3 regions of the Staphylococcus ursi genome follow, and region 2 is predicted to be linked to each of the others. Evidence: riboswitches for the same ligand, from Rfam matches in the RefSeq annotation. Region 2 holds a riboswitch; each other region holds the start of a gene.
What was found. A riboswitch is a leader RNA that binds a small molecule or an ion and turns the genes downstream of it on or off. The one in region 2 is predicted to bind thiamine pyrophosphate.

Region 1 (10,968 bases), 910 kb from region 2:
TGTGCCGCCTCATATGGAAAGTAAGGATAAACGACGACCGAGCGATCATCATTATAAATCGGCTGAATGTCTGAACGGTCTATTTTTTGAATTGCTTCATTTTCTTCACTAATTAATGAAGTCAATGGAATACGTAATCCATTTGCGATTTTCCATAATGTATTGATACTTGGATTCGCTGCCCCTTTTTCAATTTGACTAATCATTGTTTTACTAATGCCAGTCAATTGTGCGATTTTATCTAAACTAAGACGATGCGCTTGACGGTAATATTGTAAGTTTTCCGCAACGACTGTGTTAATATTTTCCATTTTTGAGCCCCTTCTATTTACAATATAGTGAACATCATGTACGATATAGTGTGTTCTTTATATAGAACGTTTCGTCAATTATACCAAATATAGAGAGGAGTTGACACTTTGGAACAACAATCTAGCCGTATCAACTGGTTACTTTTTATCGGTATTATGCTCATTGCCGCTAATTTAAGAGCACCTATTACTTCAGTAGGCGTGGTATTACCCGCGATTAAAGATACATTAAACTTATCCAACACAGCCGTCAGCTTTATTTCCATCATTCCTTTATTAGCTTTTGCGATCATTTCATCACTTGTCGCTAAAGTGAGTCACCGTTTCGGAATGGAGCGCTCACTCTTTGTCGCTTTATTATTGATTTTATTCGGTGTCATTTTAAGAAGTGTGACAGAGGTCAGTTTATTATACATTGGGACGATACTGATTGGTATCGGGATTGCATTTGGTAATGTCCTCGCACCCGGAATGATTAAATCCAAATTCCCGTATCGTATAGGTATTATGACAGGTTATTATACCGTCGTGATGAACATCTTTGGTGCACTTTCATCTTATGGCGCCGCACCGCTACTTAAAAATTACAATTATAATGTTGCATTAGGCAGTATTGGCATCGTCGCTTTCATTGCAGTGCTCGTATGGACGTTCCAGTTACGTCATCATGCTGCACAAAAACAAGTCGACCTATCACACGCTGTCAATGTATGGAAATCACCACTCGCATGGCAAATTATGCTACTCATGGGGGGGCAGTCTCTTATTTTCTATTCACTCATTAACTGGCTACCAGAATTTTTATTATCGTATGATATTCCAGTGTCACGTGCAGGTCTTTATTTGTCGATATTACAAATTGCGATTATTCCATTAACTTTTGTCACACCAATTTATGCAGCACGACTTAAAAACCAAGTCTTACCTATCGCATTTACAGGCGTTCTCTTTACTGTCGCTATTTTAATATTAATGTTTGCGCCGCGCATGGCCCTCTTATCACTCATCATTATTGGTATTGCACTTGGCATTGCGTTCGGTTTGGTGAATACACTATTTAGTTTACGTACCGAAAGTGGTTTAACTGCAGCGAAATTGGCAGGTATGTCGCAAGCAGTGGGCTATTTGTTGGCATGTATCGGACCATTGTTCTTCGGTATTTTACACGATTGGACAGGACAATGGATGGTGTCATTATTAGTATTACTCGTGACAGGCCTTGCGATTATGACGATTGGATCAAGATCAGGACGAAATACAACTATTGAAAAGACTTTAGAACAATAACACTTGATTTGACTTAGCGGATTTTCCACTACAGTTGATTCCTCAAGCGTCTCGGGTTGCTCTTGCAATCTAATCACTTTTCTTCAAATTTAAAAGACAGGCGTGGTTTGAATTATTTTTCAAACTGACGTCTGTCTTTCTGTTTGCTTAAAATGGATCGTTTATAATTAACTCCATCTTTCTTCAAAGCGGCCGACTTTCCATACTACCATCGCAATAATCCATGAAAGAATAAGCACGATGACTAATGCATAACCGAGCCAACCGAAATCTAATTGTGTCACCCAGCCGAGAAAACCATTTTTCCAATGCCATTTTTCACCAAGTAATTGCACGATTTCGACGCCACCAATGAGTAAGGCGGCAACGACTGAAATGGCGGTCATCGTTATGTTATAGAAAATTTTACGTGCAGGTTTGTCAAATGCCCAATGATACGCGTTTGTCATCAATACACCATCCAATGTATCTAACAAACTCATACCCGCAGCGAACAAAATAGGTAATGCGATAATCCCTAAAAACGGCACGGTATGTTGGGCTGCACCTGCTGATAATGCCAATAATGACACCTCACTCGCCGTATCAAAACCCAGTCCAAATAAGAAACCTAATGGGAAGATGTGCCAACTTTTTTGAATAAACTGGAAGAGCGGTCGAACAAAACGCATGATTAAACCGCGTGATTCGATGCGTTCATCCATTTGTGCGTCTGTAATGTTTCTATGACGTAATTGACGGAATAATTGAATCAGTTGTACTAAAATAACTAAGTTTAAAATACCGATTAGCAATAAAAAGACACCTGAAACAATAGTACCAATTAATCCGCCTGTCGTTTGAAAGCTTTCCAAATGACGTTGTGCCCAAGTCACCGCAATACCTAATGCAGCCGCCATTAAGAAAACAACGGACGAATGCCCTAATGAAAAGTAAAAACCCACACCCATTGGATTTTGTTTCTGTTGGAGTAATTTGCGCACGGTATTATCAATCGCCGCAATGTGGTCCGCATCAAATGCATGACGCAATCCGAGTGTATAAGCAATGATGCCCATGCTCATTAATAACGGGTATTGCGAGCCGCCAATCCACATCAAAACGATACCGACAATATGTAATAAAATGACAATGCCGAGATAAGGATAGGCATGTTTCATATTTTTTATGTTATTCATTTCATTTTCACCTATTTCTATTTTAAGATAATAAAATCATACACCTTTTTCTTTTTATTTCAAATTTTTAGCTCTATGATATTGCAAAAAAACATTTAGAGAATAATGATATTTTTATATAACACAAAACATGTATACCTACCAAGTGATCAAAAATAAAAAGAGCCAGGATCCAAACCTCATCCCAGCTCTTGTATTTAATTCGATTAATGATAAATTTTACTCCCTTGTGCCTTAAATTCCTCAGCCATTTCTTGCATACCTGCTAATTTTTCTTTATGGGCATCACGAATATTGTGAGAAATACGCATTGAACAGAATTTCGGTCCACACATGCTACAGAAATGTGCCACTTTAGCTGATTCTGCTGGCAATGTTTCATCATGGAAAGCACGTGCACGGTCAGGGTCGAGTGATAAGTTAAACTGATCTATCCATCTGAATTCAAAACGGGCTTTACTCACCGCATCATCCCGATCTGTCGCACCTGGTAACCCTTTGGCGATATCAGCGGCATGTGCGGCGATTTTATACGTCACGACGCCATCACGCACGTCATCTTTATTCGGTAAACCGAGATGCTCTTTAGGTGTCACATAACATAACATCGCTGTCCCATGACTTGCGATTTGAGCTGCACCAATGGCTGATGTAATGTGGTCATATGCCGGTGCAATATCAGTTGTTAACGGTCCGAGTGTATAAAATGGCGCTTCTTTACAATAAAAGTCTGCCAGCTCTTGGTTTTCTTTAATTTTATGCATCGGTACATGTCCAGGACCTTCTATCATCACTTGGACATCGTGTTCCCAAGCAATCTCTGTCAATTCGCCTAACGTTTTCAGTTCAGCAATTTGGCTTTCGTCATTTGCATCATAAATCGAACCTGGACGTAAACCATCGCCCAATGACACCGCAATATCGTAACGGTTCAATATTTGACAAATTTCATCAAAATGCGTGTATAAAAAGCTTTCTTCGTGATGGGCCAAACACCATTGCGCCATAATTGAGCCGCCACGAGACACGATACCAGTTAAGCGATCCACCGTTAATGGCACATATCGCAATAAGACGCCAGCATGAATCGTAAAGTAATCTACACCTTGTTCAGCTTGTTCAATTAAAGTATCTCGATATATTTCCCAGGTTAAGTCTTCCGCGATACCGTTCACTTTCTCCAACGCTTGATAAATTGGCACCGTACCGACTGGAACTGGCGAGTTACGGATTAAATATTCACGTGTCGCATGAATGTTTTTTCCTGTCGATAAGTCCATCATCGTATCGGCACCCCAATGAATCGCCCATACTAATTTTTCAATTTCTGCTTCAATAGACGACGACACGGCAGAGTTACCGATATTGGCGTTAATCTTCACTTGGAAATTTTTACCGATAATCATTGGTTCTGATTCAGGATGATTGATATTGTTCGGAATAATCGCGCGCCCTCTCGCAATCTCATCTCTGACAAATTCTGGACTCACATTTTCACGTGCTGCAACGAACTTCATTTCTTTAGTAATCATGCCTTGTTTCGCATAATACATTTGTGTTACGCGTTTACCCTCTCGTGCACGTCTCGGTTGATATTTGAATGGATGTTCAACAATATTTTTATGTGTTTCTGAATGGTAACCGTTGTCGATAGATTGCACTCGACGTCCTTCATAATGCTCGACGTCTTGACGGTCTTCAATCCAATCTGTTCGCAACGCCGGAATGCCTTTCGTGACATCGACTTCATATGTGTCATCATGATAAGGTCCTGCTGTATCGTAGACGACGAAAGGTTCATTTTTCGTTGTCCCTTGTTCGGTTACCGTTTCAGACAATGCGATTTGGCGAAATGGGACTTGAATATCCTCATCCTCACCTTGCTTAAAAATACGTTGACTTGCTGGAAAGTTTTTCTTTAATTCAATTTGTTCTTGTTTCATTCAATTAACCCCCTCTGACTTTACTAAGAGGCATTAACATCACTGAAAATAATAGGCAAAATAAAAACGCACTCAAAATAATTCTAAAGTGCGTACGAAAACGAACGAATCTATTAAAGTGCGTCAAAAGTGAGCCGAAATCATGTATGTTGCATCACAACACGATTTCGCCTTACAAATGAACACAAGTCAGTCATGAAGGTTTCGTTTGCTTCCCTACGCTAGTATGATCTAGATCAGGTTCAAAGGGTTGAGGCGTTAACCTCTTTCAGCGCATTAATGGCACCCCTAGCAAATTCCATATTTAAGTTTTACAACAGTATCGTATCACTAAAAATGTAAAATGACAATTGATGTCATAAAATTAATTTTATTGCTTTATTTTTGTCATTTGATTTTTTTAGAGATTGGGCTTTACTAAACAAAAAGAAAAGCTAGGAACAATGCATCTCCTAGCTCCTTTTTAATTGGATTTACAAAATAGGCGACAGTAATTTAGCGATAGACTGCTTGAATTTCACCCAATTTGAACGGGCCGCATAACGTTCTGGTGTCAGTTTTTGCGACACTTTCAAATCTTCTTTAAATGCTGCAATTAATGTTTGCGCAATCTCTTCGTTATACACAATCGCATTGACTTCAAAGTTTAATTTAAAGCTCCGTTCATCCATATTAGCAGAACCGACTGATGCGACTTCACCATCAATGACCATCATTTTAGAGTGAATAAAGCCATTTTCATACGTATACACATTGACGCCATCTTTCATCAGTTGCGCGACTGTCGTTAATGTCGCCCAATGCACAAACGGCTGATCTGGCTTGTTAGGGACGATCAGATGAATGTCTACACCTGCTTTAGCGGCAATACGTAAGGCGTTCACGTAACCAATATCTGGTACAAAATAAGGCGAATGCATGTAAATCGTGGACTTCGCATTCATAATCATTTTCAAATAAGCAAATTCCAGTTGTGGCCATTCACGATCCGGTCCACTTAACCCGAGTTGTAATGCGACATTGCCGTCTTTTCGTGCATTTTTCGGGAAATAACGAGCAATGTATTTCAATTGTTGGTCTTCATCGACTTGTGAGTTCCAATCATGAATAAAGCTTAATTGTAATGCATCCACGCCATCACCTTGAATACGCAAATGGGTATCACGCCAGTAGCCCATTTTTTGATCTAAACCAAGATATTCATCCCCAACATTAAAGCCACCGACATACCCAATATCGCCATCAATCACAACATTTTTTCGGTGGTTCCGGTTGTTCACACGGAAATTGATAAATGGAATGATTTTCGCATGGAAAAAGGCTTCCACTTCAACACCCGCATCAACCAAACCTTTTAATTTTGACTTTCTCAATTGTTTAGAACCAACTGCATCATACAATAACTTCACTTCGAGACCTTCCCGAGCTTTATCTTTCAAAATTTGTAATATCTCAGTGCCTAACCCATCCATATTTAAAATATAAAACTCCATATGAATGTATTTTTGCGCTTCTCTCAAGTCTTGTTTCATTTGATTAAATAATTCATGGCCATCTGTAAAAATGGAGACATGATTGTTTTCACTTAAAAAGCTCGCTTCTCGTGTTAACATCATTTCAACCAAATCAGACTGCTTCTCTACTACAGGGTTGTCTGTGCTGAATTGCTTGTTTTTAAAGTGTTCTTTTTGATTTTTAACACGTGTCCGCGCATCTTCTACCGCTTTACTTTCATCATGCCGTGTTTGTTTCATTTTTACTGCGCGACCAAAGAAAAGATATAATAAGAAGCCTAATGTTGGCATAATAAAGAGCAACAGTAACCAAGCCCATGTAGACGTCGCATCTCGGCGGTCTCTTTCCATAAAGATAATCACAAATGCGAGTACAATATTGATTAAGAAAAAGAAACCTAGAAAGATACGATAAATCATATTCACGCTCGGATCGAATATGAGTTGCATCACGAAAACCTCCTTTACACATATTTTAATCATATACCCCGTTGATTCAATATGAAAGCTTAGCGCACATTCAATCATCAATATATCACTTTTAATTTTATCTTCATATTCTTTCACGTTTTTATTTTTTTAGTATACACTGTAATTGAAAAATAAGGAGGTTTTTCAATGAATGATATCAAGTATATTTCTTCGCAAGACGGTACGCAGCTCTACACAAAAATCAATACAGCCGATGAATGATTCTCTTTTAGTGATGAAACGATTAATGTCATTATTGTGCATGGTTTAGCTGAACATCTTGATCGTTACGATGAATTGACTGATTATTCGGTCAACTATGATTATCATGTCATTCGCTACGATCAACGCGGTCGTGGGCGTTCTGAAGGACCGAGAGCTTATTATGACAACAAAGACCAAATTATTGAAGATTTGACGGCAGTCGTGGACTATGTGAAGGCGCATTTTGAAGGCAAAGTATTCTTAATTGGTCATAGTATGGGTGGTTTCGCCGTCTCTATGTTTAGTACCCGTTTCCCTGGTCGTGTGGATGGTATGATTACTTCTGGTGCAGTGACACGAGACAATAACCAATTGTTTGAAGAAGCGTACGGTGAACGTAAAATTCCAACCGATACGTATTTTCCAAATGATATGAGCGACGGACTATGTTCAGATCCACGTGTTGTTGAAAATTATCAGCGTGACGACCTCGTATTAAAAGAAATTTCGATGGGCTTAACTTATGCGATAATTGATGGCGTCATTGAAGTTAAAATCTAAACCGTATGACTTTGTAGATGACGTACTCATTATGCATGGCACAGCAGATGGCCTCGTCAACCCACAAGATGCCTTACAATTTTATCAAAAGCCGAAATCGCATCAGAACATAAATCATTACGCCTTTATGATGGTTTAGAACATGAACTTTTCAATGAACCTCATTACAATAACGTCATTTTTGAAGATGTCGCAAGCTGGATGACAGAAGTGACTGCACGTAAAAATCAATTTTAAGTATTGATATAACTTGAAGATGGTTGAGGGCGCAGCATCGAATACATAATGCCGCCCTACTCAATCATCTTTTTTCTTTCTACATTTTCGACATTCCAAGGAACTTCTACTGTATAGACTTGCGGATGTGTACGGGACATTGTACATTTTAGACAGAGCGTGTGAGACGACTCAATTTTATTTTGAAGGAGAACAACATGAAACCCGTTTATTTCAACCATGATGGTGGTGTAGATGATTTAATTTCGTTATTTTTACTTTTACATATGGATGATGTGCAACTCATCGGCGTGAGCACTATTGGAGCAGACAGTTATGTTGAACCTGCAGAAAGTGCATCACGAAAAATCATTAACCGTTTCTCAAAATATCCGCTAGATGTGGCAGCTTCGGAAGAGCGAGGTAAAAATCCGTTTCCGAAAGGTTGGCGTATGCATGCCTTTTTCATGGATGCATTACCGATTTTAAATGAACGCGTGCCGGTACAATCTCGTTTGAGAGACATTCATGCTTATGAAGATATCATCGAGCGTATCGAAAATGCGAATGAACCGGTGACGTTATTATTTACAGGACCTTTAACGGACTTAGCGAAAGCGTTAGAAGTTGCGCCACACATTACGCAAAAGATTGAACGTCTCGTGTGGATGGGCGGCACATTTTTAGAACGTGGTAATGTAGAAGAGCCTGAACATGATGGCACAGCCGAGTGGAATGCGTTTTGGGATCCTGAAGCCGTAGAAACTGTGTTCAACAGTGACATTGCGATTGATATGGTCGCCTTGGAAAGTACGAACCAAGTGCCATTAACTTTAGATGTCCGTCAAATGTGGGCAGATGAACGCTACTATCCGGGGGTGGACTTTTTAGGTGTTAGTTATGCCGCAGTCCCTCCACTAACGCACTTTCAAACGAATTCTACTTATTTTTTATGGGATGTATTGACGACAGCTTATATCGGTAAACCTGAGCTCGTTAAAAAGGAAAAAGTAAAAGCGTCTGTTTATACGAAAGGGCCGAGTCAAGGTCGCACGTATATTGATAAAGTACACGGGCGTGAAATTCAAGTAATCAATCATGTCGAACGTGATGCCTTCTTCCAATATATTACGGATTTAGCAAAAAAAGTCGACACGGATTTATAAGTCACATTTAATAAAAAAGAGGCTATGGATGATAGTTCCTAAGCCTCTTACTTTTTTAATGTGTTATTGAAGTTTGTTCATAAAATTTGAGCTTAAAGTCAAAGTAATAATGTCCTTCCAACAACCGGTACTGTTCGGGTAGTTCTGGTCCACAACTATTAGTCCCGATACCACTTTGTGCCATATCAATATGCAAATAACTCACGCTGGTTTCTTCTAATTCGTCGTCATGATTTGCGTCGGTCAACATCGCATCGGAATACGGTTTGGCATTTACACTTAATGGCGTATCTGACCAAACAGCACATGTATAGTTTGCATCCCGTAGCTCTACATAAGTTGTATCGATATGTGCACCGACCTCTTGAGGGAAGACCGGATGTTCATATTGATTACGAACCGTCGTATTAAAAACAGCTAAATAACTTGCTTCTTGCTTATCTTGGTAACTTTCATATGGCCCTTGTCCATAATACGTCAATGCTTGGAAGCGGTCCAGCAAGCTGAATGTTACACCTAACCTTGGTAAGCTCGGCATGCGCACGTCTTTTTTCAATTGATGCGCAACATGAATAGTGCCGTCTTCATATACCGTCCATGTCACTGTCCCTTCAACTAAACGTGGGCGTGAGGCTTCTACCATACTCATATCAAATTCGATAGTCACATGCCCCTCCTGTTGTTGCACTTTCGTACGGTACACTTTCGGATAAGCCGTATCGTATTTCGCTGTACGCCATCCTTGTTGAATTTGGATGTCATTGTCTGTCGGTGCACGCCAAATGTTGAGCTGACTCCCTTCTGACAGTAACATTGTCTGTTGATGAGACACTTGTTGTAAGCCTGCTGTCTGCTTATCAAATGTATAGCACCATTTTCCGTGCTTCACTTGAACGGTCGTTTCCGTCTCATTCAAATACAATGGAACTTCCGTTGTTTCCGGTAAAAAATGCGTACTTGCGATACGTTGAAAGACGATTTGGTCATGACCTAACACTTTACCCGATGTCAATAAAGGATGATCAGCCTTTAAAATATATTGAATCGTACATGTGCTCAAGTCGTTCATGTCGTGATGGAGATACGGCGCAATGTCAATCTCACCTTGCGCATGTGGTTCAATATGAGGGGCATCTATTGTAAATGTTTTCGTTTCACCTGTTATCGTTGTCACCGTTATTTCGAGCGTCACATAGTCCTTAATATTCGTAAAGTCCAATTTGTTTTTAAACGTTAGACGTGTCCCTTCATGTTCAACAAAAACAAGCGGACGATGCACTTGTTGAAATTCGTAATATCCTGCATGTGGTTTGCGGTCAGGACTCACGATACCGTCAACACAAAAATGACCGTCATGGACCTTTTCACCAAAGTCACCACCGTAACGATACATTGGGCGTCCGTCTTTCATTCCTACTTGTACAGCATGGTCACACCACTCCCAAACGAAACCACCAATGAAGCTATCATAACGTTCAATCAACTCATGATACGCCTTTAACCCACCTGGCGAATTTCCCATCGCATGGGCGTATTCACATAAAACAAACGGCTTGTCCAAGCTCGGTTTCGTTAAATAGCGCGTTTCGATTTCTTCAGGTGACGGATACATGCGTGAAATCATATCTAAATACGAACAATCATGATGTGGTGCTGCGTAATGTGCCCCTTCATAATGGAGTGGACGTGATGCATCCAACGCCTTCGCATGCGCGAGCCCTCGTTCCATATTACAACCATAGCCAGATTCATTGCCCATTGACCACGAAATAATCGAACTAAAATTTTTAAACGGCACAATCGATGCATCGATGCGATCAACGACAGCTTGTTCATAACGGGGATCATCCATGATTAAGTTAAAGTCATCTAAATTTTCATCGCCATACAAAAGAACAACACCATGCGTTTCTAAATCCGCTTCACTCATTACATAAAAGCCATATTGATCGGTTAATTCATAAAAGCGAGAACTTTTCGGATAATGTGCCGTACGAATCGCATTAAAATTCGCTTGTTTCATTAACGTTAAATCCTCAATCAACTGTGCTTCCGATACGGTATAGCCGGTTTGCGGATGACTGTCATGATAGTTGACGCCACGCAGTTTCACAGAT
Region 2 (10,968 bases):
AGAGATGCCTAACCATACGTTTAAGAATATTTGTCATTACATTTTACAACATATCATCTTTTTGTTAGGTGTATTCTGCTTCTTAAAAGGGTTTTTAGGATTTTTCATTAATGATACACGCGTCTTTTTATACACCTTTCCGCTCACTTTTGTTGCGGGGATATTCGTCACTTTTTTATTCATTTGGTCTTGTTTTAAAATGATACAACTTCAAGCTTTTGACTATTCACGTCTCGCTTGGTTAATCGGCTATGTCGTATTGATAGCCCTTATTTTATTAATTTTTATTATTTTCTTTTTCCCACAAAACTTTTTACAATTCGGACCTTATATACATATTAGTAATTGGGCGTTTATTATCGCATCGTTTTTTATCATTCCACTTGGTATGTTGAAATACAAAAATGATGATCACGCTAAAAGTGCATCTTGGCGATAAATTTCAACTTGCTGCATTCCATTAAAAAAGTCAGGTCGATGATTGGCACTATTTACCATTCATTCACCTGACTGTTTTTATTTTGAAAATGCCGCTTTAATTAATCAGTAACGCATCGATAAAAAACCAGATCATCATGACTAACATGAGTACCGCTTGCATCACGGCGCTAGAGAAAAATGCGACAAGCGAACCAAAACTTGCTTTGACTGCTTGTGTGAAATTTTTAGACTGCATCATTTCAACAATAATGACAGCGATAAATGGCACAATCATCACACCAAATGGTGGCAGCACAAACGCCCCGACGAGTACACCGATTAAAGCAGCCCACTCCCCTTTTTTCGTGCCTCCAAACCGATTCACAAAATAGCGATTGAGCCATAAGTCGGATACGAAAATAAAAATCGTGAGTACAATCATCGCAGTCCAAAAAATCCATGATAACGTGGCACCATTAATGCCAAATTGATAAATCAAAAAGCCCACCCACAAAACGGGAATAGCCGGAATCACAGGCTTGATTAAACCGATAAATGCCAATACGAATGCCGCTAAGATGAGCACCCATAAAATCACGTCTGACATTGTTATACGTCAACTCCTTATTTACACAGTTTGAACTGTTTTTCTACTTTTCTTAGTAAATAAAATTAACACAAAACCACATGCCAATGATAGCGCAGAAACATAAAAGACATTGCCTAAACCGACCCACTGACTCATCGCACCACCTAATAAATTCCCTAACAGTTGACCGATAACCATTGCATTAGCGAACAAAGTCGACGCATAACCTGGGTATTGTGGTAAAACATCTTGGAAATAACTAATTCCTATACCAAGTAATACCGCTAAAAATGCCGCGAGTAACACTTGACCAACGAGCATCATGTGGACACTTTCAAATATTCCGATACTACCGAAAAACAAACTACCACAAACCGCCGCAATCGCTAATAACGTTCGTGTTTCCACTTTGCTTGCGACCATACCTAAAATGATCATAAACGGCACTTCTAAACCGGCACACAAACTCGCAAGATGACCAACATATTTTTCTTCTTCATGTAAATATTGCGTCACAAATAGAGGCATATTGAGCGTATACATCCACTGACCAATGTGTAACAACACAAAAGCAATAAATGGCACAATTAAATAGCGATGTTTCAACATAGAAGGTGCATCTTGTTCTATCGCTGTACTGTCACGAACAGGCTTTTTCGCTTTAACATCTTTAAAAAAGAACACTTGTAGGAGTAGCGTCGTCAAAATAATGGCTACTGTTCCACCAAATAAACCACTATAGCCCCATGACTGATTTAAAATATTACCGACTAACGGACCAAATAAAAAGCCAAACGAAAACATGGAACGCAGTACAGAATTGGCAAATACCGCGCGACTACTCGATGTAGATTGATTAATAGATTCCCTTGCAGAAGCATAAAGTTGGGGCATAGCCGGAGCGAATAACCCTTGAAAAATGGCATACAAAATAATAAACAGTACAACCGAATGTACAAAAAATGGTAACGTAAAACTGATAGCCCCCATGAATAATCCTGCAATGATAATCACTTTCCGATTGATAGCATGCGTATCCGAAAAACGAGCGACAATACTATTCATCGTAAATTGACTAATTGCCGCCAATGCCAGTAACAGCCCAAACTGATTGGTCGTCATCCCCAATTGGTTAGTTGCAAATAGAACAAAAAATGGGACTGTAATCGCAATGCCCATCCCAATTAGCATCATATTCACAATAAATAACTTATAATTTTTAATCGTTAACAATTCACGAAACATGTGTGTTCTCCCTTATATACTTAAAATTGATATTGAATCGCATGATGCTGTGCTCTCTTTTTCTATTCATCACATGTCTTTATTCGATATCTTCAATGTGTAAATATGTCTTAAATACATTAATAAATGAACTGACTTGAGGTAACTGTACCATACTCATGTCATAACTTAAATAAGTAGAACGGACTAAAGATTGTTCTTCTACGTCCACTTTTAACATCGCAAACTGAGATGCATCTAAGTCTTTTACCATAATTTCCGGTAAAATCGTCACCCCTACGCCACTCAACAACAACGCTTTACACGTCGCGACTTGGTCTACTTTAATGCGCGCATGATAATCTTGTGACATATGTTGTTGATACCATGTCTTGATTTGATTAATATAGACCGGGTCTGCTTGAAATTCAATAAAAGGTAGCTTTTGTAATTCAGTTTCTTTATTTTTAGGGTAGATGAAATAATGTTGATCATCCATCAAGTGGTCGTTGTGCATATTTAACAATTGATTACCTCTCACAATCATAATATGGTAATCATTATGGTTCGCTTTAATATGTTCACTAGAGCCTACTTGTAGTTGAATTTCAACATTTGGAAACTCCGCAGTGTACCGATTCAGCACTTCTGGCAATACCGTTTGACCGACTAAAGAGGAACAACCAATTGATAACGTCCCATTAATTGCACCCACATGCGCCTTAATCTTATCTTGGAATAAACGCTCTTGTTTCAGCATCGATTTCGCATGAGCAATGACCATCGCACCTTCCGTCGTTGTAATCAGCTGTTTTTTCGTACGGATAAAAATGTCCACACCAAAATGACGTTCAATGGATTTCAAACGTTGTGTCACAGCAGGTTGTGAAATATAAAGACGTTCAGCCGCTTTTCTCAGTGTGCGTGTTTCATCTAAAGTAATTAATAACCGATAATCATCAATTTTCATCGTACATCCTCCTCAAAATAAAAGAAACACTAGACAAGATATTTGTCCAGTGTGCAGAAATCCTTTCACAGCACACAGTGGTGGTTGCTACGGTGTGTGAAAACCATCTCCATTTGATGTTTCAAACTGTTTATACTTTTCTTGCTTTTGGTATTTGCGATTAATTTTGTGATAACAATACATCGCTTTCTTTTGTATACTCTCAAAATCCTCATCAATTTGAATCATTAATTGATGTGCAATCACATAAGCTTCATGATATTGTTTTCGCGTAATTTGATTCGATTTCAATGCACGCTCTAAGTCTTCTTGGTCTACAAGTTCATATTGGCCATCTGGTAAAGCAAGCACATCTAAACATAAATCAATCGTTCGTGCCTTGCCTTTTTGTATAATATTTTTTAAATTAATATCAAAATAGTATTGTAAAGGTTGTCCTTTGTCATCGAACATTACTGTCATGCTGTAACGCTTTTTCTCTGGCAGGATTTGTAGCCATTGATAGCCATCGTCAGCTACTACCATTCGTTGATTTACAACAGTCACCTCTAAAGGATCTCTCACCTTTTTGATTGAAATTAAACCTATTATGCCTTTAAATTTATTATTATTGACTTTAACTTCGATATAATCATGGTCTAAGAGGCGACGCCAGTGACGTTTGTCAATATATTTCACTTTCACAGCCACCAACTCCCTTTTTTTCATTATATATAAATCGAAGTAGGATGTCACTTGTTGCAACTATCCAATCATATAAAATTCATAGCGATTCAAGCTCATATTTAATCAAAAACATGATAAACACGCACTCGAGCACCCTATTTTTTTACTAAGATGATATACAAGCCTTGATAAATAAGATTCAAAATAAATATCGCGCAGTTGAGGCAAATGTTCAGGAAACATAGCCCGATTCGAACGATTTTTTAAGTTGAGTTTACCGATCCACTATAAATTGCGAAAACAAAAAGACCGACAAGACATCACATCTCATCAGCCTTTCAAACAAATCTATTAATCCACCGAAACCTTCGCATATTTTCGAATGATCTCCTCATGCTCCGGATACCATGCCAACAATTCCGCTTGTGTAAACAATTCAAAATGCTCAAATTGAAATGCAGGTTGCACCATACAACCGACAACCGCAAAGGCATTTTCACGTTCAATGGAAGACGCAAATATCGTCCCTTTTGGCACAACATATTGCAATACATCACCGTCCACGACATTCGGACCTAATTGCACGGCACAATACGTACGATCTGGAAAAATCATATGAATCGTCAGCGTTTCACCGGCATGGTAATACCAAATCTCATCCGCATCAATACGATGGAAATGCGAAATATTCTTATCCTCTAATAGAAAATAAATGCTAGAATAATGCGGTCTTTCATTCGTCGTATCCGGACTTAAAATCGTTTGGCGATAATAGCCCCCTTCTGGATGAGGGATTAATTCTAAATGGCGCACCCAATCTTGTGCTTCCATAGCATTGACCTCCAGTGACTATGCAAGTTCTACATTATGATAAACGTGTTGAACGTCTTCTAATTCTTCTAATACATCGATTAATTTTTCAAATGTTTCCTGATCTTCCGCTGAAAGTTGAACTTCAGTTTGTGGCAACATTTCAAGTTCAGCGACTTCAAATGATGTCACACCTAATTGTGCTAACGCTTTTTGTACAGTTGCAAATTGATCAGGCTCTGCGTATACAATCGTTAATCCGCCTTCTTCAATGACGTCACGTACGTCAATATCATTTTCCATTAAAGCTTCAAGCACTGTATCCGCATCAAAGCTTTCAAATGCAAATGTCGCCGTATGGTCGAACATATAAGCCACTGAGCCAGATACGCCCATATTTCCGCCGTTTTTACCGAAAGCTGCTCTCACGTCAGAAGCTGTACGATTGACGTTGTTCGTTAAGGCATCCACAATCACCATCGAACCACTTGGACCGAAACCTTCGTAACGGAGTGAATCAAAGTCTTCCTCGCCGCCACCTTTCGCTTTTTCAATCGCTCTATCAATAATATGGTTGGGTACAGAATAAGTTTTCGCGCGTTCAAGGACAAATTTTAATTGTTGGTTTGATTCAGGATCGGGTTCACCTGATTTTGCCGCTACATAAATTTCTTTACCAAATTTAGCGTAAATGCGGCTTGTGTTTTTATCCTTTTGCGCTTTCTTTTCTTTAATATTATTCCATTTACGTCCCATGACTTCCATCTCGCTTTCAAATACGTTTTTGAGTACCCTTTATTATACATGTAAAATTTAGACAATAGCAACATTCTAAATAGGAATGGGTTGTTCAAACAATTTTCGAGCGACGGATTGTGCCGTGTGAATATCCTCTGCGTCATATACTAATAACCGTCCATCTTGATACAATGTCATATCATACGTTTCAAGTCGAAATCGTTTAATGAAAGGATTATCAATTAAAATTGTGACTTCTGTACGTATGGCCGCTTCAAATTGTTCTGGAGCCAATCTGAATTGATACACGCCGCCACATAACACTTGCGTAGACTTAAGCTGTTTGTTTTGTAGACGCGTGAACTGTTGCTTGGCACATACGGGACAGTCCACTTCTTTAAGACTTTGAATCGAGATTTTTTTCACTTTACCTTGATCAATATCACTGGTCGTCATTTGGTAAGAAAAATCACCATGCATCAGGTAATAAAAGACTTCTGCCACGACAAAACTACTCGCCAAATGAACAGCGGGTGGCAACACTCCGTTAAGGTCACAACTTTCCATCGTCTCTGGCACATCCGGCATCACACAATGTAAACAAGGCCCGTCATGACTGATTGGAAAGACACTCAGCTGACTCCCCACTACTGCACCGTAAACATAAGGAATATCCAATTTTCGTGTCGCTTCATTCACTAAATAACGTGTTTCAAAACGATCCAAACCATCAAGTACCATATCCGGTTGTAGTTCCTCAAGAATGCCTTCAATATTGCGTGCTGTCACTTCTTCGTATAACGGTTCGATTGTTACTTCATGATTCATCATCGCGAGTCGTTCTTTTAGTGCAAACACTTTCGGCTTCATCGCTTCAGCATCTGCTTCAACATAGCCACTTTGACGATGTAAGTTAGATAAATGCACCACATCTTTATCGACGATCGTCAGTTTGCCAACACCACTTCTCACCAATTGCTCAGCGATGCCACTACCTAAAGCGCCGACGCCGATGACAAATACGTGTAATTGTTGTAACTGACGTTGGCTCTGTTCCCCAAAATGTTGGAAGCGTATTTGTCTATGATAGCGTGTCATTATAAAAAGCCTAACCCCTCAGATGGACTGGATTGCACTGCATTATAACGAATTGGAATACGACCTGCTTCATAACTTAAACGACCCGCTTCGATTCCTTTTTTCATCGCTTCAGCCATCTTCACTGGATCTTGTGCACGAGATACAGCCGAATTGAGCAAGATTGCATCTGCGCCAAGTTCCATCGCTTCGGCACAATCTTTTGCTGAACCAATCCCTGCATCTACAATGACAGGCACGTCACATTTTTCAATGATATAACGCAAATTCAGTGGATTCGTAATGCCACGACCTGTACCAATAGGAGAAGCAAGTGGCATCACCGCATGAACACCTAAGCTTTCTAGTCGTTGCGCTAATACGACATCATCTGAAATATACGGACAAACGATGTAGCCTTTTTCTAATAAAATTTCACAAGCTTTGTACGTTTCTAACGGATCAGGTAATAATGTATCGTCATCGCCAATCACTTCGACCTTAATCATGTCACACACGCCAGCTTCACGCGCTAATTCAGCAATACGCACCGCTTCTTCTGCCGTTTTCGCACCTGCTGTATTGGGAAATGTTGTAAATTTTGATAAATCGACATTCGCCAATGGATTCGGTAAGTTTCGGTCATATAAACTCATACGTCTGACCGCAAATGTGAGCACTTCTGTTTCTGATGCTTCAATCGCCTTAGACTGAATCGCTTCACTTTCAAATTTTCCTGTACCTAAAAATAATCTTGAATGAAATGTTAAATGTCCAATTTTAAACATCTGTTAACCGCCTCCTACAAATTCTAACAATTCTAATCGATCATCTTGCCGTACTTCAGTTGTGGCCCATGCTGAACGTTTAACGACTGTTGCATTACGTTCGACTGCCATCCGTTTCGATTCGATACCGAAATGGTCTAAAATGTCTTGTACTGTCGTGCCTTCTTCAAATTGTTGCTGCTCTCCGTTCACAAAAACTTCCATTCATTTCACCTTCTTTAATGACCAATTATCAACCATCTTTTCAAACGATTGAAGTTCATGTCTAAATGCACTGCTGATACACGCGATTCCTGTAAAATGAGACGATATATGTTGTACTGTGTCAGCTGTAATGCCTCCCAATGCCACTACCGGAAAATCAATGGTCAAAACTTCATCAATTTCAAGTTGTGTTCGCGGTGGCAAGTCAGGTTTTGACGAGGTTGGAAAAAGATGTCCAAATAACACAAAATCTAATCGTTGCGCTTTTGCTTCACGAACCATCGCTGCTGAATGTGTCGATGTGCTCACTTGATAATGAGGGTGCGCTTGCTTTAATGATGCAGCACGGTAATCTCCCTCTTTAAAATGCACATTTGAAATGCCGAGTTCAATCGCTAATGTCACATCCGTATGTATGATGACTTTAGATTTTGGAAAGCCATTCGCCAATAATTGGGTGATCCATTGCTTGAGTGGGTGCCGATTCATAGGCGTCCGTAAAATGACACCTACTATCTGACTTTCAATAGCACAGAGCCTTTTGATATGCCAGTCATCTAGTACAACATACGGTGTAATCACAATCATCATCGCCTTTTCCCTCCCTTTCTATTCACAATAAAAAAACTACTTTCCTCGTTATTTACAATAGAAAAGTAGCCTCATTTGACACGAATACAGCCACTTTCCTACGCCAGTACGAACTGGATCAGGTTCAGGAATTTTGAAATCAACATTTCAATCTCAGCCATTATGAACGGCACTTCCAGTGGATTGTTTCAAATATTCAATTGTTTTATCGTTTCATTATACGAGCTAATTCTAACACATAACGAATGATGTGGAAAAGGTTTATAAATAAATTAAAACCTAATTCTCGTGGTGAAAACTGACCTCGCTTCATACGATTGAAGTCATAAAGTGTATACAATAGAAAAAGTAATAACCCGACAACTGCAATAATCGTGTAGTAAATCGGGCTGTGAATCCACCAACCAACGAGACTTGCTAAAATGAGCGCGATTAATGTCACGAATAAATATTTCCCTAAGCTCGACGCATCTTTAATCCAAAAATAACCGAAGATACCAAAAATGACAAATCCAGATACGGCTAAAATAACCATATTGAAAAATAAACGCGCACCTAAATCTTGCAATGTATACATGAATGTCGCATAAGATAATAATCCGACGACAATCGTATAAATATGAGAAATAATCGGGCCACTAAAGCGCACACGTTGAAATACCATCGAAGCTAAGATTAAGATGAGTAGTCCGATAGAGAGTGGTTGTCGCCAAGCTATCGGTAAAAATTGTCCAAAATATGTTGAAATCCCAAAAATCAGCCAATAGTACATAAAAAACAACCATACTTTACCATAAGCAGAACGGGATTGATTTTGTGTTGCCATCTCATTTTGCCTCCTTTTCTTCTATTTTACGGTATGTCACAACAGAATCAAATGCAGAAATGATACAACTATTCCATTGATAAACGATGCATTTATATTACAAAAACTTTAATTATCTCAAAAGATTTGCAAATCAAATTTTCTATAAATTGGATAGTGACAACATTTAAGCACAATACGATAGCAAAACTATATTTTTCGCAACATTACAGATTCGTAACATCCCCCCAATATTACAATATTTTTGTTATCATAATGATTGAATTAATAATCAAATTACACATTTCGTTATTCATTGCTCAACACATCTTATCATTCGTGTAAATAAGGAGGCAATACATTGAAAAAACTCGCATTTGCATGTACGTTAACTTCAGGTGCGGCAGCCGTCGCTATGCTCAATCATCAAGATGCTGACGCGTCAACACAATACACAGTCCAATCTGGTGATTCACTTTGGTCCATCGCGCAAAAATATGGAACGACAGTTGATGCACTTAAGCAATCCAATCAATTACAAAACAACATGGTCTTCCCAGGCCAAGTCTTATCCATTGGTGGCGGTAGTGGTGCACCATCTTCTGCTACTGTACCACAACAAACTGGTGGCGCTTATACTGTACAAGCTGGCGAATCTTTAAATATGATTGCCACAAAATACGGTGTGTCAGTTCAAGACTTAATGCGTGCTAACGGATTGACGAGCTACTTAATCCATCCTAACCAACAACTTCAAATCCCTGGCGGTAATGCTGGCAACACTGCATCAAAAACAGGTGGCGCTGGCGGTACAGGTAGTATCTCAACAAGCGGCCAATACAACACACCTCTATTTAGCCATCAAAACTTATACGACTGGGGGCAATGTACGTATTATGTATTCGATCGTCGCGCACAAATCGGTCAACCTATTAGTACGTATTGGTGGAACGCTGATCATTGGGCAGCTAATGCCGCAGCTGATGGTTATACAGTAGACCACAATCCAACAACAGGTTCAATTATGCAAAACTTTGAAGGTCCAATAGGTCACGTTGCTTTTGTTGAACGTGTGAACAGTGATGGTAGTATTTTAATTTCAGAAATGAACTACAATACACCACCAGGACAACAAGATTATCGTACAATTCCAGCATCAATTGCTTCATCATACAATTATATTCATTAATATAGTGAACAGAGAGATTAACTAAGGTGTTTTCGGACATCATTAGTTAATCTTTTTTGTTGCCCTTTTAACGGAATAGAACATGCTGGAACCATTGCGTTTTACAAATTGTCAAAATGGGTGCGACGCTTGAGGAAAGTCTCATCATCTTTGCCTGAGCAACACGACGTAACCTTTGTCACACATAAAAATTCTGTACTACTTCCAAAATCAATTGGCTTTTGATAAAAAAGAAGCCAAGACATACATCTCAGCTCCTTGCTTATTTATATTTATCATTATAAGAATAAATTTAAAATGAAGTAAAAAAGACCGGCAATCAGTGCAGAAATAGGTAATGTAATCACCCATGTCACAATCATACGTTTTGCTGTATTCCAATGCACACCTTTAATTCGATTCGATGAGCCCACACCGAGAATTGAAGATGAAACAACGTGTGTAGTTGACAATGGAAAATGTAATGATGATGCGACAAAAATCGTTAACGCTGATGCTAAGTCTGCTGACGCCCCATTCGCAGGACGGATTTTCATGATATTACCACCGACAGTTTTAATGATTTTCCAACCACCGACTGCTGTACCTAAGCCCATTGCAGCAGCACAGGCAACTTTTACCCATAATGCTGGCTCGACACTTGTTTGCATATTCGCTACGATTAACGCCATTGTAATGATACCCATTGATTTTTGCGCATCATTCGTCCCGTGTGAGAACGACTGTAACGACGCAGTGAAAATTTGGAAAATACGGAAGTTACGGTTCGTACGTGTCAAATTCGCATTTCTAAATACACGTTTGACAATCGTATACATTACAAAACCTACAACGAACGCAATCACAGGCGATAAAATTAAAACAAGTACGATTTTTGTAAAACCTTGATAGTGTAAT
Region 3 (10,968 bases), 1.4 Mb from region 2:
TTTCTTCAGGTAAGTTTAAATATGGTAGTTCTTTGTCACCACCGATATCTAACGTACGTACGACAACGCGTTTACCTTCCATTGATTCGAGCACTTTTTTATACGCTTCAAATTGCTCATCTTCAGTCGGCATGTTGTCGCGGCCCATGTAAAGGAACTCAGTACGGTATAAACCGATACCTTCTGCGCCATTGTTGTGCACACCTTCTAAATCATTCGGTGTACCAATGTTCGCCGCAAGTTCTACTTCATGTCCATCTAATGTTTTCGATGGTTCGTCACGTAATTGTTTCAACGCTTCACGATCTGCAAAGAAAGATTCACGCTTATGTTGATACGCTTTGATTTCATCGTCTGAAGGATTAACGATGACATCCCCTGTTAAACCGTCGACGATAACCATGTCCCCTTGTTGTACAGACTCAGAAATTGATTTTGTACCTACAACAGCAGGAATCTCTAATGAACGACTCATAATTGCTGAATGTGAAGTACGACCACCAATGTCGGTAACGAATCCTTGAACATATTGTTTGTTTAACTGTGCTGTATCTGATGGCGTCAAATCTTGAGCCACAATGATGACGCTTTCATCAATGATACTCGGATTTGGTAATTCCACCCCTAAAATGTGCGCTAAAACACGTTTAGCTACGTCGCGGATATCCGCAGCACGTTCCTTCATATATTCGTTATCCATTGATTCGAAAATAGTAATGAAGTTTTGTGTCACTTCAGTTAATGCTTGAGGTGCACTTGCGCTTTCATTTTTAATTTTCTCTTCAATCGGTTGAATTAACTCAGGATCATCTAAAACGAGTAAATGTGCATCAAAGATAGCCGCTTTATCCGCACCTAATTGTTCCTCTGCATGATTACGAATTTTCGTTAATTCAATTTTAGAGTTGTTAAGCGCCTCATTAAATTTTTGGACTTCCGCTTCCGGTTGGTCCGTCTTTTCGTTACTAAAACTTAAATCGGGTTCTACGAGCAGATACGCTTTGGCAATAGCAACACCATCAGAAGCTGCAATTCCCTTAATAATATTTGACATTATTTTGTTAATCCTTCTTTAGATAATACTTCAGTGATTGCGTCGATTGCGCCTTTTTCATCGCTACCGTCAGCATAAATTGTAATTTCTGCGTCTTTACCCACACCTAAGCTCATAACACCCATGATAGATTTTAAGTTAACTTTTTTACTGTTATACTCTAATTGAATATCTGAATCGAATTTTGAAGCTGTTTGAACAAGCATTGTTGCAGGACGTGCGTGAATACCTGTTTCGTCAATAATTACATATGATTGTTGTTCCATCTGTCATCTTACTCCTTCTACTTCTAGATTTACTAGCATAAATTATATTTAACTTCGCTACATAGCATTACATTACCAAATTCTATATTTAAATTCAATTCGTAAATGCCCCGACATCTCGATTTTGAACGCCATTGATAGTGCTTTGTGAAATTTTTTACATGCTATAATAATGATTTTACTACATTTTCGCATTTTTGAATATGGTCTTTACCGACTTTAACCATAAAATAATAACTAATGGACGCTGAAACGGCTTGTCCTACAATCGGGAACCAACGTGTCTGTTTCGCAGCAGTTCTCTTAGCTACATCACGTACTAAAACTTTCAACAATCCACTCGACACTTTTTTACCAATTAATTGACTGCCTTGAATACCGGCCGCCATCAATATACGGTTTTTCATGTCATCACTCATTTGGTTCACTTGTTGATGATCTAAGCCGTAAATTTTGTTCACATCATCAATGACGTCGCGCATTAATTTCATGTCCATCCCAAAATCAAATCCCGGTATAGGAACAACGGTTGCACCTGAAGATAACAGCGCCTTCTTTCTCACAATCGCTTCTGCACGTTCACGTCTTACACGTATCTCTTGTTCTGTCGTCGGTAGCACATCTTTTCGATCAATCGTTTCAATATCTAGTACTTTATTGCCTAACGTTTCAGAAATTTTTCTTTTAAAATTCATCTTCCATACTCACCTCATTATAAAAAGTCTTAACCTTTATACCCTTTTCAAACAGTTTCTACTACTTTATTGTAATAAAAATCACTTTTAAATACTTCGAAGGTTTATAGTGCGGATGTGTTTTAAAATCTTTTGGCAAGCCCATAACTTCATTCATTTCATATGTAAGACCTTGCTTTTCAATCGTTTGTTTCACCATATTTTTAAATGCCTTTAGCGTATAGGCACTATGATTGGTACTCAACACGAGACTACCACCTGGGTTCAAAATACTGAGTGCGCCTTCAATTAACTTGTCATAGTCTTTTGTCACAGAAAATGTTTTCTTTTTATTGCGCGCAAAACTTGGCGGATCAATGACAATCGTATCGTAACGTAAGTCGTGTCGCAGCGCGTATTTGTAGTAATCAAACGTATCCATCACGTAAATATGTTGTGATTTAGGGTCGATACCATTCAAACCAAAGTTCTCTTCAGTTAACTGACGTGAACGATTGGCCAAATCAACACTTGTCGTCTGACTTCCGCCTGTAGCTGCGATGACTGAAAAAGCACCTGTATAGCTGAATAAATTGAGCAATTGACGTCCTTCAGCATAATAATCTCTAATTTTTTTGCGCACTTCTTTTTGGTCTAAGAAAATCCCCGTCATCGGACCATCGTCAAGATGCACATTGTAAAACGTGAAATTCTCTTCAACGACAATCGGAAATTCAGGTGCTATCCCATCTACAAGGCCGCCTTCAATGGATTGATGTTTAAAACGCGTTTTTTCATAAATAGAGGTAAAATCAAAAATATTTTTAATCGCGCTCACAATCTGTTGACGAAAACGATAAATGCCCTCTGAGTACCATTGAATTAATAAGTGACCATCATAGTTGTCAATCGTGAGACCACCCACGCCATCACCTTCACCATTAAATAAGCGAAATGCATTGGTGCCTTCAATTTGATAGTAATACTGACGGACTTCTAGTGCTTGCGCGAACAGTTGCTCAAAAAATGCTTGATCAATCGCTTCATCTTCTTGATACGTCAATACCCAACCTAATCCTTTATGTTGACGCCCTACATAACAAGTCGCGATATAGACTTGTGTTGGAGCCAACAGATGAAAGACATCACCTTCTTCTAATTGATCATACTGAAATAAATCCTCTTCCTCCACAAGTGGGTACTGGTTGAAATATTTTTCTTCTTTACCTTTATTTAAAATAGCTGTCTTCATTTTATCAGCCTTTCTTTTCATATCATTATTCTGATTTTAACACGGATGATTTCACAATGATATCTTTCACCAAAACACTCATTATAAAAAGGACTAGGAAATGGTCTCCCTAGCCCTTTTAAAGTCATTCATTATTAATGCTTTTTAACTTGTATGTCCACAGGCTGTCTCAATTGTAAGACGAACGCCACAATTGCTGGTACTAACATTAATACGAGAATTGGCGTAATGAAAATTGATAATAATAGTCCGTGGATCAAAATCACAATATATTCCGTTAGCAATTTGAAGAATAAAATACTAATCATGAAAAGTTGTAAATAATCACACTTACCTCTTAACATCCTTACAACTGTTGTAAAAATAAAGACAATCGCAACAATGAGTAATAAAAGTAAGCTAACCCATTCGTACACGTATTGTGTTTGAGATAATTGCCAGTCCCCTGACATAAATAACGCATTACGGTTATTGAACTCTAGTAATATAAAGAATAACAGAATCACGCCACAAGCAATCATGACGTAATTGCGGTTCAACCATTTAGGCCTCATTTTAAGGAACGATGGAATGTCATCTTCCTCTAATTTAGCCCATGAAAACCATTTTTTGGCAAGTGTTTCACGTTTTTGGCGTAACTTCTCTAAATCAATACTACGGCGTGTACGTTGTGAAATACCATGTGTGAATTCGGCCGTACGATCTTGAAAGTCTTTGAAATGGTTTTTAGAAGTATTCGTAAATTGATACTTTTTACTTCTTGAATACGCATTCGCTTCACCAGTGATTTCTTCCTCAGACACTGGTAATGAACGACGTAAAAAGAGGAAATTCCATACTGCCATTTGTCCAATCAACCATAAAACTACAAAAAATGTATTAATACTCAGAACGTCAATCGAAGCTACATCTTTCGCTTCAATACGGGCATAGAGCGCAATTTGTGTAATGATATAACAAAGCCCATAACTGAATATAATCCATAAATAATGTTCTTTACGGTGCAATGGATTTAATTCGTCTTTGTATGCGATATAACCAATATGTACAAGAAAAGGAATAATAAATATAAATGCAATCCAACCATAAACTTGAGACATAAAAATTAATGTTAATACGAAGAAAATAATGCCCACTAATAAAAATAATATTGAAATGTCATAATCAAATCGTGTTGTATTCGTTAATGTCCGACCAATAAAAATCATTAAAATTCCAAACAATAAAATGACAATACCGCTCGCAAGTGGGATGTCACCAATGTATTGACTCATGACGCGAATGATTTCATTAAAGAATGCCATAATAAAATCCCACAAATTGTCGATATTTGTACTCGGTTGTTTGCCTGACTTAAACTGTTGAATGAGTGGAATATTAATAAAAATAATGATGCTTAATAAAATTGAAAGCACACCGATAATATAGCTATAAATCACTTCGGTGTATTTGTTTAACAAAAACATCCTCTCACCTCAAAGCTATTATATACGAACTCTTGTCACCTGTCTTTATATTTCAAAAATATCAGTCTTCAGAATGACCTATCCATTTAATACATAATACCATAAGGATTTATTTTTATTTTTATTTTCAAATATCTTAATTATCCATGAGTTGTTTTTACATCGTAATGATGCGTTAAGTATATCAAAATTCATTTATTTTTATACGAGAACAGAAGCTAAAATTTTTAATGTTGCATTTACTTATTTCATTCATATTTCTCTATATAGCTAGGCGCACGATATGTCAAAGTCTCATTTCTATATAGGTCTAATGTTTAAGTTGTGCACATAAAGGCTATAGTAGTGATACAAACAATTTGAAAGGTAGGCGTTGGAAATGGCTGAAAAAGATATTAAAAAAGCTGCAGAACAAGCGAAAGATAAAGAGAAAGAGTTGAAAGATAAAACTGAAGATGCTAAAGATGGTGCAGAGAAAACGAAAGATGATATTCAAAAAACGTTTGAGTAATCTTTAGTTTTTGTTTGATGTGTGAGGAATGGGCTGATTGTGGCCTGTTCCTTTTTATTTTTAAAACATTGGGATATCATTTGTTTTGTTAAATGTTTCCTCTTACCCTACAAATTGACGAACTTGCTCTCGTTTTCCCAAGGACTTGACGCAACTCAATTTGGCTTGATTGGAGTGTTCACGAAATGGAAGCCAACTTGGATTTTCGGGAGCAGTACAGAAATCTCATGTATTACAAAGATTTCGTCGTACTGCCCCCCCCGCAAAGCTGACTAGACTTCTCAAAAGCATGAGCATTGAGAAGTCAGACAGCTACTGCGTTAAACAGTGATCTCTGTTAATAATCAGAAACCACATTTAAGCCTTTGATTTATCCCTCGGGAGTCTCGAGCTGTTCTTACAATCTTTCGTGAGTGTTCTTAATTGTGAGAGTGAAATGTTTTAAATTCAATACTTCCTCATTTCACCATGATGTCTTATCAATATCAAAATCAATTACCATTGTTAAAGTAACCTCTCACCTTTTCTTCTTTAAGGTTGGAGGTCGCTGAGTGTCAATAGGTGTTCACCAGCTTTAGTACATCGTTTTACTGATAAATTGAAATGCCCATCCTCATACGTACACTTCAAGTCATCCCTACTCAACTGCCCACCTAATCCTAATCCTCATAGTGCATTGTTCTAAAAGTCATTTGGGTGTCATACTGTTGTCTTGATTGTGACTGCTATGTTGATGCTCGCCTTGACTGTTCATTTTTCCAATATATATACATTTTTAATGGTTTGTAGATTTACAAATATTTAGTCAGCACTCGTTTGAAACCTTGACTTTTCAATGTTCTAGGTGTACATTGACATTATCAATTAAATACGCACACTAGGGGTGTGAAAGCTGAGATGAGGTGTCACCTCAAACCCTTTGAACCTGAACTAGATGATACTAGCGTAGGAAAGTGTTTTGTTATGATATGTATATTGAGCGATGGACTTTGTATGTCACTCCAATAGCATATCCATATATTAATGAGCACATGATGCGCCTATCTTTGGTTTAAGAGATATGCGTATTTTTTTAATTTTTGGGAGGAGTTTAGATATGAAAAAAGGCTTAACGTTGTCAGACATCCTCGTCACTGTACTCGTATCAGTGATATTTGCAGTGATTTATAATTTATGGTGGGCTGTCACGAATACTTTACAGCCATTAGGTTTACATCTTGATCAATTGATGTATGGTATGTGGTTTAGCGCTGCAGTCGTTGCATATCTCATTATTCCTAAAATGGGTATTGCATTGTTAGCTGAATTTGCTGCAGGTGCTGGTGAAACCATTTTAATGGGACGTTTTGATATCCCTACAATTATTTACGCTTTACTCCAAGGTTTGGCGTGTGAGATTATTTTTGCGATTTTCCGCTACAAATCACGTGCTTTTATGGTAGCTGTGCTTGCAGGTATGGCAGCTGCAATCATTAGCTTACCTATCGACTGGTACTATGGTTACTTAAATGAAGTCGCGACTTGGAACTTAGTTCTACTGATTGCTTTTCGTATTATCAGTGGTGCTGTATTAGCCGGTGTTTTCCCATACTTACTCGTTAAGGCATTGGATCAAACTGGTGTAACGAAACTGTTTCGTCCTGCTTCAAAAGACGATTACGATGCATTATAAGGGTGACTTACTGTGTTAAAAGTTAAAAATTTACGTTTAAAATACCCGAGTGCAGATTATAAAATTTTTGACGGGATTGACGTAGAAATCAAAGACAAAGAAAAAGTGCTTTTACTTGGGCCATCTGGTTCAGGTAAAAGTACGTTACTCAATGTGTTAAGTGGCATTGTGCCGAACTTAATTGATTTACCAATGAAATATGATACATTAGAAATCGCTGAAAATTCGGGTGTCATTTTCCAAGACCCAGATTCGCAGTTTTGTATGCCACAAGTAAATGAAGAATTGGCATTTATATTAGAAAACCAACAAATTCCGCGTCACGATATGGACGGCCGTATTCATGAAGCTTTAAACTATGTCGGTCTGGATGTGAATCCGAAGCAACGTATTCATCAATTGAGTGGCGGCATGAAACAAAAATTAGCGATTGCGGGAACGTTACTCCAGGGCGCAGATACATTGTTTCTTGACGAACCGACTGCGATGTTAGATGTAGAAGCGACAGAAAATTTATGGAATCTACTGAAGGATTTGTGGGAGGACAAGACCGTACTGATTGTCGAACATAAGGTGGAACATATTTGGCAACATGTCGATCGTGTCATACTGATGAATCATCATGGCCACATTGTGCAACAAGGCACGCCTGAATATATTATGTCGCATTACGAAGCATTATTAAGTGAATATGGCGTGTGGCATCCAAAAGCGTGGTCGCATGCACCTATGCCCCAACATCCCGTCCAATCTACTGCTCAAAATTTTCATTTTTCATTCGAACAAGGCGCTATACAAAGGGTCCGTCGTACATTATATGAAGTGGACGCATTACAAATTGGACCAGGAGAATGGATTACACTAACAGGGAAAAATGGTTCAGGTAAGACATCGCTGTTAGAGTCGATGATGCAATTGATACGTTATAAGGGGAACATGCGTTACGCCGGGCAGAAATTAACTAAAATTAAAGATGCAGCGCAACATATGTTTTTAGTGTATCAAAATCCTGAACTGCAATTTATACAAAATAGTGTGTTTGATGAAATATGGGTCAATTATCATCATATGGATCCTGAGCATGCGAAAGCGAAAACTGCGGAAATGTTAGCGTTGCTTGATTTGGAGCATGTGTCGAGTCAACACCCATTTGAATTATCTATGGGTCAAAAGCGTCGACTGAGTGTCGCTACCGCATTAAGTACCAATGCAGATATGATTTTATTAGATGAACCGACATTTGGCTTAGACAGTCATAACACGTTTAAATTAATTGAATTGTTCCAAAGTCGAATTGCGCAAGGTCAGACGATTTTAATGGTCACGCACGATGCACATATTATTGAACGTTACCCTACTCGTCGGATAGAAGTCAAAGATGGCAAACTCTATGAAGTCGAGGAGGTGCGCACATGATTGAATCTTGGAAAACACGTCACACGTTCATGGATGATGTGAATATCGTAACCAAATTATTGTTAGGCGTCTCACTCTTCTTCTTCATTATTTTCGTTCATCATTTTGACGTGATGATTTATCTTGCGACATTGATGCTCATTTTTATGTTACTCGTTGCAGGGACACAGTGGAAAGTCGTCTTGACGTTCACATTACTCGCAACATTTTTCGCCCTCACCTCCTCATTATTCATGATATTTTACGGTGATGGGCAACATGAGTTATTAAAATTCGGCTTCGTTAACATCACGACGGAAAGTCTTGTGCGTGGGCTCCATCTCTCATTCCGGACGATGACTGTGAGTTATTTTGGATTGTCTATTGCCTTTACGTCACAAGTCATCATGATTTTTTACAGCTTGATGCAGCATTTAAAAGTGAAACCGAAAATTGCTTATGCTTTTATGGCGGCATTTCGTATGATTCCAATCATGTTAGAATCACTTTTCCAACTACGCAACGCCTTAAAAATGCGCTATCAAATGATTGATAACCGCAACTATTCAGGCTTCAAACGTCTGAAACATTTATTAATTCCATTGCTCAGTCAAAACATTAGAAAAGCGCATCGCCTATCAGTAGCTATGGAGAAAAAAGGATTTAAAGATGGACCACGGACTTATTATTATCATGTCCCTTTTAGTTATAAAGACTTGATTCTAATTGTTCTCACTGTGGTCATCGTCATATTAGCATTTACATTCGCACAAGTGTTACCAATAACTGGGATTACTGATGCACGCTAACCGAACTCAGATTTTGCGTTTTCATGATCTCGACGATGTGAAAAGGCAGGTCTAGATTTCCTTTTTAACTTTCCCGTTTATTTCCATCTGCAAAGGAAATCGTTTCCCTTTATTGATTTTTGATAGTCAATAAAGGGATTTTTATATTCAACTAAAAAGCGTAAAACCTTGGTGATTTCACCAGTAAGATTTTACGCTTTTTAATGTTCTTTCAATATTAATTTGCTTTAATCGCTTTGTGTGCAATGTCTTGACGATAGAATAAACCGTCACTTTCTATTTTTTCGACACGTTTATAGGCCGCTTGTTGTGCAGCTTCGATTGTTGCACCTTCGCCAATCGCTAAAATAACACGTCCACCTGATGTCACATAGTTTTCACCATCATGTGTTAAACCACTGACAAAGTAAGCACCTGGTTCATCTTCAAAACCTTTTACAGTTGCGCCTTTTTCGTATGCACCTGGATACCCTTTTGAAGCGAGCATGACGCCAACTACCGCATCCGCTTTCCACTTCATGTTGATTGGTGCTTTTTCATCTAATTCAATGATGTGTGCCATGAGATCACTTTCTAAACGTGTCAATAACACTTGTGCTTCAGGATCACCAAAACGTGCATTAAATTCAATGACTTTCGGCCCTTCTTTCGTTAAAATCGCACCGATGTATAATAAACCGAAGAAATCGTGCCCTTCTGCTTGCATCGCTTTGGCAATCGGTTGCGCAATTTTGTCATTCGCTTCATCTAGGACACTTTGATTCATATGTGGCACGGGACAGTACGCACCCATACCGCCTGTGTTCGGTCCTTTATCTTGATCGTACGCACGCTTATGATCTTGGGCAATCGTATCGAATGGGACAGCATAATCGCCATTGACAAATGTCATGAGTGAAAATTCTTCCCCTTCTAAAAACTGTTCGAATACAACTTTGCTGTTCGCTTCCGGATATAATGTTTCTACTGCTTCTCGTGCTTGTTCGCGTGTTTCAGCAATGATGACCCCTTTACCTGCTGCGAGTCCGTCTTTTTTCAATACAATCGGCAATTCACACGTTTCAATATACGCCAGTGCCTCATCTTTTTGGTCGATTTCTTGGTATGCTGCAGTTGGAATATTATATTTTGCCATGAGACGTTTCGCAAATGATTTTGAGCCTTCGATTTGAGCCGCATCTTGGTTCGGACCAAATACTTTAATGTGTACCGCTCTTAATGCATCAGCTAAGCCTTCTGTCAACGGTTGTTCAGGTCCAATCACGACCCATTTCACATCATGTGCTTGTGCAAATGCGACGATTGCTTCATGATCTGATTCTGCAATTTCACCATGTACCTCTGCAACATTGCTCATTGCAGCATTGCCTGGAATCGCATAAACTTGTGAAACTAATGACGATTGATTTAATTTGTGTGCGAGTACGTGTTCACGTCCCCCGCCACCGACAACTAATACGTGCATATTCGACATCCTCCTCATTAATGTTTAAAGTGACGCATGCCTGTTGTCACCATAGCAATACCATAGCGATTCGCCATGTCAATAGACTCTTGATCTTTAATCGAGCCACCTGGTTGAATGATTGCTTTAATGCCTGCTTGTGCTGCCGTTTCGACCGTGTCGCCCATTGGGAAGAAGCCATCTGATGCTAAGACAACATTGTCATTCATTTCAATCGCACGATCAATCGCAATTTTAGCTGAGCCTACACGGTTCATTTGGCCTGCACCGATACCGACTGTTTGTTTGTCATTCGCAAGGACAATCGCATTACTTTTAACAGATTTCACAACTTTCCAACCTAATAACAATGCCTCCCATTGTTCCTTCGTCGGTTCCACATCTGTCACGACTCTCATGTCAGC

Region 1: linked by a shared signal. The riboswitch ahead of thiC (phosphomethylpyrimidine synthase ThiC) and the one ahead of GZH82_RS11435 (thiamine phosphate synthase) in region 2 are both predicted to bind thiamine pyrophosphate.
Region 3: linked by a shared signal. The riboswitch ahead of GZH82_RS03920 (ECF transporter S component) and the one ahead of GZH82_RS11435 (thiamine phosphate synthase) in region 2 are both predicted to bind thiamine pyrophosphate.

Annotation. Positions count from the first base shown of each region.
Region 1 covers NZ_CP048279.1:425,562-436,529, reverse strand. The annotation lists gene GZH82_RS01895 (helix-turn-helix domain-containing protein) at 1-311, opposite strand, end outside; gene GZH82_RS01890 (CynX/NimT family MFS transporter) at 420-1,598, shown strand; gene GZH82_RS01885 (HoxN/HupN/NixA family nickel/cobalt transporter) at 1,766-2,776, opposite strand; gene thiC (phosphomethylpyrimidine synthase ThiC) at 2,983-4,719, opposite strand; TPP riboswitch at 4,916-5,019, opposite strand; gene cls (cardiolipin synthase) at 5,193-6,683, opposite strand; partial or broken gene GZH82_RS01870 (lysophospholipase) at 6,852-7,706, shown strand; gene GZH82_RS01865 (nucleoside hydrolase) at 7,904-8,851, shown strand; gene GZH82_RS01860 (glycoside hydrolase family 2 TIM barrel-domain containing protein) at 8,907-10,968, opposite strand, start outside.
Region 2 covers NZ_CP048279.1:2,412,577-2,423,544, forward strand. The annotation lists gene GZH82_RS11385 (DUF1129 family protein) at 1-439, shown strand, start outside; gene GZH82_RS11390 (DUF456 domain-containing protein) at 536-1,027, opposite strand; gene GZH82_RS11395 (sugar efflux transporter) at 1,049-2,254, opposite strand; gene GZH82_RS11400 (LysR family transcriptional regulator) at 2,334-3,203, opposite strand; gene GZH82_RS11405 (ribonuclease FAU-1 family protein) at 3,291-3,911, opposite strand; gene GZH82_RS11410 (cupin domain-containing protein) at 4,221-4,700, opposite strand; gene GZH82_RS11415 (YebC/PmpR family DNA-binding transcriptional regulator) at 4,719-5,435, opposite strand; gene GZH82_RS11420 (ThiF family adenylyltransferase) at 5,511-6,515, opposite strand; gene GZH82_RS11425 (thiazole synthase) at 6,515-7,282, opposite strand; gene thiS (sulfur carrier protein ThiS) at 7,286-7,486, opposite strand; gene GZH82_RS11435 (thiamine phosphate synthase) at 7,487-8,077, opposite strand; TPP riboswitch at 8,156-8,264, opposite strand; gene GZH82_RS11440 (Bax inhibitor-1 family protein) at 8,283-8,903, opposite strand; gene GZH82_RS11445 (LysM peptidoglycan-binding domain-containing protein) at 9,244-10,071, shown strand; gene GZH82_RS11450 (inorganic phosphate transporter) at 10,350-10,968, opposite strand, start outside.
Region 3 covers NZ_CP048279.1:905,876-916,843, reverse strand. The annotation lists gene ptsP (phosphoenolpyruvate--protein phosphotransferase) at 1-1,054, opposite strand, end outside; gene GZH82_RS03940 (phosphocarrier protein HPr) at 1,054-1,320, opposite strand; gene GZH82_RS03935 (DUF697 domain-containing protein) at 1,485-2,015, opposite strand; gene GZH82_RS03930 (class I SAM-dependent rRNA methyltransferase) at 2,077-3,246, opposite strand; gene auxA (lipoteichoic acid stability factor AuxA) at 3,381-4,712, opposite strand; gene graF (glycopeptide resistance-associated protein GraF) at 5,092-5,223, shown strand; TPP riboswitch at 6,093-6,192, shown strand; gene GZH82_RS03920 (ECF transporter S component) at 6,320-6,895, shown strand; gene GZH82_RS03915 (ABC transporter ATP-binding protein) at 6,908-8,311, shown strand; gene GZH82_RS03910 (energy-coupling factor transporter transmembrane component T family protein) at 8,308-9,099, shown strand; gene purD (phosphoribosylamine--glycine ligase) at 9,317-10,564, opposite strand; gene purH (bifunctional phosphoribosylaminoimidazolecarboxamide formyltransferase/IMP cyclohydrolase) at 10,582-10,968, opposite strand, start outside.